Regions from separate parts of the Streptomyces sp. NPDC096012 genome, predicted to be linked through region 1. Evidence: predicted binding sites of a transcription regulator. Region 1 holds the regulator's gene; the other holds the start of a gene.
The links. The regulator HrcA, encoded in region 1, represses chaperone genes, less so after heat shock. The targets are predictions, from matches to a motif close to TTNGCACTCNGNNNNNCNGAGTGCNAA.
Positions count from the first base shown of each region.

Region 2: a site for HrcA is predicted at 2,049-2,075, ahead of groES (co-chaperone GroES). Genes of this name have one in related genera too.

Region 1 covers NZ_JBEOTD010000004.1:290,077-293,477, reverse strand. The annotation lists gene ABVB68_RS07110 (DUF3097 domain-containing protein) at 1-684, opposite strand, end outside; gene ABVB68_RS07105 (MBL fold metallo-hydrolase) at 782-1,516, opposite strand; gene hrcA (heat-inducible transcriptional repressor HrcA) at 1,690-2,706, shown strand; gene dnaJ (molecular chaperone DnaJ) at 2,707-3,401, shown strand, end outside.
Region 2 covers NZ_JBEOTD010000007.1:57,104-60,504, reverse strand. The annotation lists gene groL (chaperonin GroEL) at 1-1,468, opposite strand, end outside; gene groES (co-chaperone GroES) at 1,595-1,903, opposite strand; gene ABVB68_RS10010 (polysaccharide deacetylase family protein) at 2,144-2,962, opposite strand; gene ABVB68_RS10005 (polysaccharide deacetylase family protein) at 2,959-3,401, opposite strand, start outside.

The DNA of each region.
Region 1 (3,401 bases):
CGGCCACCCCAGGGCCCGGCACACCCCCGTCTTCCAGTCCTGGCCGCGCGGGACCCGGGGCCAGCCGGGGATCCCCAGGGCGGCCGGCTTCACCGCCTCCCAGATGTCGATGTACGGGTGGCCGACGACCAGGGCGTGCTCGCTGGTCACCGCCTGCGCGATGCGCCACTCCTTCGAACCCGGCACCAGGTGGTCCACGAGCACGCCCAGCCGGGCGTCCGGCCCCGGCCCGAACTCGGCGACGATCGCGGGCAGGTCGTCCACGCCCTCCAGGTACTCCACGACCACGCCCTCGATGCGCAGGTCGTCGCCCCACACCTTCTCGACCAGCTCGGCGTCGTGCCGGCCCTCCACGTAGATGCGGCCGGCGCGGGCCACACGCGCGCGTGCGCCGGGGACGGCGACCGAGCCGGAGGCCGTGCGGGTGGGCCGTGCCGGGCCCGCGGCGGGCCTCACCAGGGTGACCACCCTGCCCTCCAGCAGGAAGCCGCGCGGCTCCATCGGGAACACCCGGTGCTTGCCGAAGCGGTCCTCCAGGGTCACCGTGCCCGCCTCGCAGCGGATCACCGCCCCGCAGAACCCGCTGCCGGGTTCCTCCACCACCAGGCCCGGCTCGGCCGGCACTTCCGGCACGGGCTTCGGCTTCTTCCACGGCGGGGTCAGGTCGGCGGAGTACTGGCGCATTCGGATGACGATAGGAGAACCCGGATGCCGCAGCCCACGACACGCCGAAACCCACCGTCCGGAGCGGCACAGCTCACGCGGCCCCGGGGAATGTGTCTCAGGTCACACCGAACCGCGTTGCCAGGTCGTCGCGTTGGCGGCGCACGAAGGCCGCGTCGACGACGGCCCCGTGGCCGGGGACGAAGAGCGCGTCCTCGCCGCCCAGGGAGAGGAGGCGGTCGAGCGCGTCCGGCCAGCGGGACGGGACCGCGTCCGGGCCCGCCTGGGGCTCACCCGACTCCTCGACCAGGTCGCCGCAGAAGACGACCTCCGGCCCGCCGGACACCGAGCCGGGGACCAGGACCGCCAGGTCGTGCGCGGTGTGCCCGGGCCCCACGTTGGCCAGCAGGGCCTGGTGGCCGCCGCCGAGGCCGAGGGTCCACTCGCCGGAGACCAGGTGCCGGGGCGGGGCGAGCGCGTCCACCGCCTCGTCCGCGTCGGCCTGCGGCAGACCGTTCCTGATCGCGTCCGCGCGCAGCTCCTCGCGGCCGTACGCGAACACCGCGTCGACGCCCACCGCCCCGTACCCCTCCGTCCCGGCGAACGCGGCGGCCCCGAAGACGTGGTCGAAGTGGGGGTGGGTGAGCGCGAGATGGGTCACACGGCCGCCGGAAAGCCGCTGCGCCTGCGCCCGCAGCCGCGCCCCCTCGGCGACGCTCGAGCCGGCGTCGACCATCAGTGCCGTACCCTCGCCGAGGACCAGCCCCACCGTGCAGTCCCAGCCGGGCAGTCGGCACCGCCCGACGCCGGCGGCCAGCCTCTCCCACCCCAGCTCTTCCCAAGTCACCGTCATACCGCGACGCTAGCGGTACGACCCGGAGCGGACGCGATACCGCGGGGGACGACCTTGCCTTGTGTGTACCCGACAGCCGTACACTGGGCCGGGGGATGCTGGCACTCGCGAGGGAAGAGTGCCAGGAGGACGCCCCGAGGCGACTGGGGACGACGTGCTGGAGGTGCGCGCGGATGCTGAGTGAACGCAGGCTTCAGGTCCTGCGCGCCATCGTCCAGGACTATGTGGGTACCGAGGAGCCGGTCGGTTCGAAGGCGCTCACCGAGCGGCACAGCCTCGGCGTCTCCCCGGCGACCGTGCGCAACGACATGGCGGCCCTGGAGGACGAGGGGTACATCGCGCAGCCGCACACCAGCGCCGGGCGCATCCCCACCGACAAGGGCTACCGCCTGTTCGTGGACAAGCTCGCGGGCGTGAAGCCGATGACCGGGCCCGAGCGGCGGGCGATCCAGAACTTCCTGGAGGGCGCCGTCGACCTCGACGACGTCGTGGCGCGCACGGTGCGGCTGCTCGCGCAGCTGACCCGGCAGGTCGCCGTCGTGCAGTACCCGTCCCTGACCCGGTCCACCGTCCGGCACGTGGAGCTGCTCTCGCTGGCTCCCGCGCGCCTGATGCTGGTGCTGATCACGGACACCGGCCGGGTCGAGCAGCGGATGGTCGACTGCCCGGCGCCGTTCGGCGACTCCTCGCTGGCCGATCTGCGGGCGCGGCTGAACAGCCGGGTCGCGGGCCGCCGGTTCGCGGACGTGCCGATGCTGGTCGAGGACCTGCCGGAAGGCTTCGAGGCCGAGGACCGCGGTACGGTCTCCACCGTGCTCTCCACCCTGCTGGAGACACTGGTCGAGGAGAACGAGGAGCGGCTGATGATCGGCGGCACCGCCAATCTCACCCGCTTCGGGCATGACTTTCCCCTCACGATCCGGCCCGTCCTGGAGGCCCTCGAGGAGCAGGTCGTGCTCCTCAAGCTCCTGGGCGAGGCGAAGGATCCGGGCGTGACCGTGCGCATCGGCCACGAGAACGCCCATGAAGGACTCAACTCCACGTCCGTCGTGTCGGTCGGTTACGGTTCGGGCAGCGAGGCGGTCGCCAAGCTCGGCGTGGTCGGACCGACCCGCATGGACTACCCGGGAACGATGGGAGCGGTACGCGCAGTGGCACGGTACGTCGGACAGATCCTGGCGGAGTCGTAAGTGGCCACGGACTACTACGCCGTTCTCGGCGTGCGCCGCGACGCGTCGCAGGATGAGATCAAGAAGGCGTTCCGTCGGCTCGCGCGCGAGCTGCACCCGGACGTCAACCCCGATCCGAAGACCCAGGAGCGGTTCAAGGAGATCAACGCCGCTTACGAGGTGCTGTCGGACCCGCAGAAGAAGCAGGTCTACGACCTCGGCGGCGACCCGCTCTCCCAGTCGGGCGGCGCGGGCGCGGGCGGTTTCGGGGCCGGCGGCTTCGGCAACTTCTCGGACATCATGGACGCGTTCTTCGGTACGGCGTCGCAGCGCGGGCCGCGCTCGCGCACCCGGCGCGGCCAGGACGCGATGATCCGGATCGAGATCGAGCTGGACGAGGCGGCCTTCGGGACGACCAAGGACATCCAGGTCGACACCGCGGTCGTCTGCAACACCTGCAACGGCGAGGGCGCGGCGCCGGGCACCTCCGCCCAGACCTGCGACATGTGCCGCGGCCGCGGTGAGGTCTCGCAGGTCACCCGGTCCTTCCTGGGCCAGGTCATGACCTCGCGGCCCTGCCCCCAGTGCCAGGGCTTCGGCACGGTGGTCCCGACCCCGTGCCCGGAGTGCGCCGGCGACGGCCGCGTCCGCTCGCGGCGCACGCTCACCGTGAAGATCCCGGCCGGTGTCGACAACGGCACCCGCATCCAGCTCGC
Region 2 (3,401 bases), on a different contig from region 1:
TGATCAGGTCGCCGTACTCGCCGGTGGCGGCGTTGTAGCCCTGCCCCTTCTCCAGTTCCTTGACCTTGGAGACGATGACGTAGCCCTCCTGGCCGGCGTTCTCGCCGATCCAGCGCAGCGGCTCGACCACGGCGTTGCGGACGACCGAGACACCGGTGGCCTCGTCGCCGGTCTTGTCGAGGTTGCCCTCGAGGACCTTGGAGGAGTGGACCAGAGCGGAGCCACCACCGGAGACGATGCCCTCCTCGACCGCGGCGCGGGTCGCGGAGATGGCGTCCTCCAGACGGTGCTTCTTCTCCTTCAGCTCCACCTCGGTGGCGGCGCCGACCTTGATCACGCACACGCCGCCGGCCAGCTTCGCGAGGCGCTCCTGGAGCTTCTCGCGGTCCCAGTCGGAGTCGGTGTTCTCGATCTCGGCCTTGATCTGGGCGATGCGGCCCTGGACGGCCGCGGGGTCGCCGGCGCCGTCCACGATCGTGGTGTCGTCCTTGGTCACGGTGACGCGGCGGGCGGAGCCCAGCACGTCGAGCCCGGCCTGGTCGAGCTTGAGGCCGACCTCCTCGGAGATGACCGTGGCGCCGGTGAGGACCGCCATGTCCTCCAGCATCGCCTTGCGGCGGTCGCCGAAGCCGGGGGCCTTCACCGCGACGGCGTTGAAGGTGCCGCGGATCTTGTTGACGACCAGGGTCGACAGGGCCTCGCCCTCGACGTCCTCGGCGATGATCAGCAGCGGCTTCGAGGAGTTGGTCTGGATGATCTTCTCGAGCAGCGGGAGCAGGTCCTGGATCGAGGAGATCTTGCCCTGGTTGATCAGGATGTAGGGGTCGTCGAGGACGGCCTCCATGCGCTCCTGGTCCGTCACGAAGTACGGCGACAGGTAGCCCTTGTCGAAGGCCATGCCCTCGGTGAAGTCCAGCTCCAGACCGAAGGTGTTGGACTCCTCGACGGTGATGACACCGTCCTTGCCGACCTTGTCCATGGCCTCGGCGATCAGCCCGCCGACCTGCTGGTCCTGGGCGGACAGCGCGGCGACGGCGGCGATGTCGGACTTCTCGTCGATCGGGCGGGCCGAGGCGAGCAGGTCGTCGCACACGGCCTTGACCGCGGCGTCGATGCCCTTCTTCAGGGCGGCCGGGGAGGCGCCGGCGGCGACGTTGCGCAGACCCTCGCGGACCAGGGCCTGGGCCAGCACGGTGGCGGTGGTGGTGCCGTCACCAGCGATGTCGTTGGTCTTGGTGGCCACCTCCTTCACCAGCTGCGCGCCGAGGTTCTCGTACGGGTCCTCGATCTCGACCTCGCGGGCGATCGTGACACCGTCGTTGGTGATGGTGGGGGCGCCGAACTTCTTGTCGATGACGACGTTGCGGCCGCGCGGGCCGATCGTCACCTTCACCGTGTCGGCCAGCTTGTTGACGCCGCGCTCGAGGGCGCGACGGGCGTCCTCGTCGAACTTCAGGATCTTCGCCATGACAGCGGGAGCCCTCTCGGGAGTCTGTGGGTGTGAAAAGACGCTGCGCCCCGGGCGCCCGGCTTCTTATCGGTTGCGGGGGGCCAGGGGCGCAGCTTCAGAGCAAAAGTCTGCTCGAGGTGGTGGCTACTTCTCGATGATCGCGAGCACGTCGCGAGCCGAGAGGACGAGGTACTCCTCGCCGTTGTACTTCACCTCGGTGCCGCCGTACTTGCTGTAGAGGACGACGTCGCCGACCTTGACGTCGAGCGGCAGGCGCTCGCCGTTCTCGAAGCGGCCCGGGCCCACGGCGAGGACGGCGCCCTCCTGGGGCTTCTCCTTCGCGGTGTCCGGGATGACCAGGCCAGAGGCGGTGGTCTGCTCGGCGTCGAGCGGCTGGACCACGATGCGGTCCTCGAGCGGCTTGATGGCAACCTTGGAGCTGGTGGTCGTCACGATCCGACCTCCCCCTTCGGAGATCTCACGGGGTTAACTGTCTGAGGTGGCGACCAGGTCGATCCGTCGTCGCGGGTGCCGGACCTGCCCGTCGCGTATTGGCACTCTCCGGTGGGGAGTGCCAGAGCCGAGACTATGACCGCGATTAGCACTCGGTCAAGCGGAGTGCCAATGCCGTGCGTCGCGTCGCCGGGTTTCGGGTGCACGCGAGTGGTTTGCGCCGGGGGACGGCCCTGCTCGCTACAGGTAGTCCTCGAGCCGACCCACCGTCAGGCCCCGCTGCTGGACCCTCCGAAGGATCCGCGTCGTGCGTTCCCGCAGGGTCGGGCCCGTGGACTCGTCGGGGCCGACGAGGACGACGTCGCCGGGGCCGAGGCGGTCCTCACCCCGGCGGAAGACGAGGTCGCCCGGGGTCATCGCGGCGCGCCAGAGCACCACCGCGGTGATCCCGCAGTCGGCCGCCGCGCGCAGGGTCGTGGTGTCGTACCTGCCGTAGGGCGGCCGGAAGAGCCGGGGGCGGACGCCCAGGCGCGATCTGAGCCGGTCCTGCTGGCCGCAGATCTCGGCGCGCTGCGCGGCGTAGGGCTGCCCGGCGAGCGCGCGGCGGTCGAGGGTGTGGTTCTGGATGCCGGCGCCGAGCCCGCGCAGCCGCGCGAAGTGGGCGTAGCCGGGCCCGGCGACGCTGTCGGTGAGGAACATGCTGACCGGAAGCCGGAGTTCGCGGACCATGTCGACGAAGCGGGGGTCCTGCTCGGCGCCGTCGTCGTAGGTGAGGAAGACGACCCGGTCGCGGGTGGGGACGCGGTCCAGGACCCGGGGCGCGGTGCGGCCCGCCGGGTCCGGTGCGAGGCCGAGGGGCCGGGCGGCGGGCCGGGGCGGGCGGGCCAGGGGCTCGGTCAGGCCCCAGTGGCGGTAGGACAGGTCGGGAGCGGGGCCGTGCGGGTGCACCCCTTGGGCCGCCTTCTTGCCGAGGCGTTCGATGGGGTCCATGGACTGGGCGCAGCCCGCGAGGAGGACGGCCGCGGCGAGTGCCGCGGCCGGGCCCCGCGCCCGCCTCACAGGTAGTCCTCCAGGCGGGCCACGGCGTAGCCCTCGCGCGTGACCTTGTTCAGGAAGCGGCGCATGTCGTCGACCATCGTGCCGTCCCACTCGTCCCGGCCCCGGAAGTGGGTGAGGACGATGTCGCCGCGGCGCAGTCGCTGGTCGTCCTCGCGGTACTCCCAGTGGTCGACGAAGACCTCCTCGTTCCAGATCGGCGCGTACTTGATCCCGCAGGACTTGGCGGCGACCAGGGTGTCCTGGTTGTAGTTGCCGTAGGGCGGCCGGAAGACGGTGGGCGCCTTGCCGAACTGCCGCTTCATGATGTCCTGCATGCCGCAGATCTCGTCCTTCTGCTCCTCGTAGGACAGCCCCGGCAGGTAGGGGTGGTGCAGCGTGTGGTTGTTCAGCGTGTTGCCGTAGGACCGCATGGTGCGGAAGTAGGCGTAGTCGTCCTTCA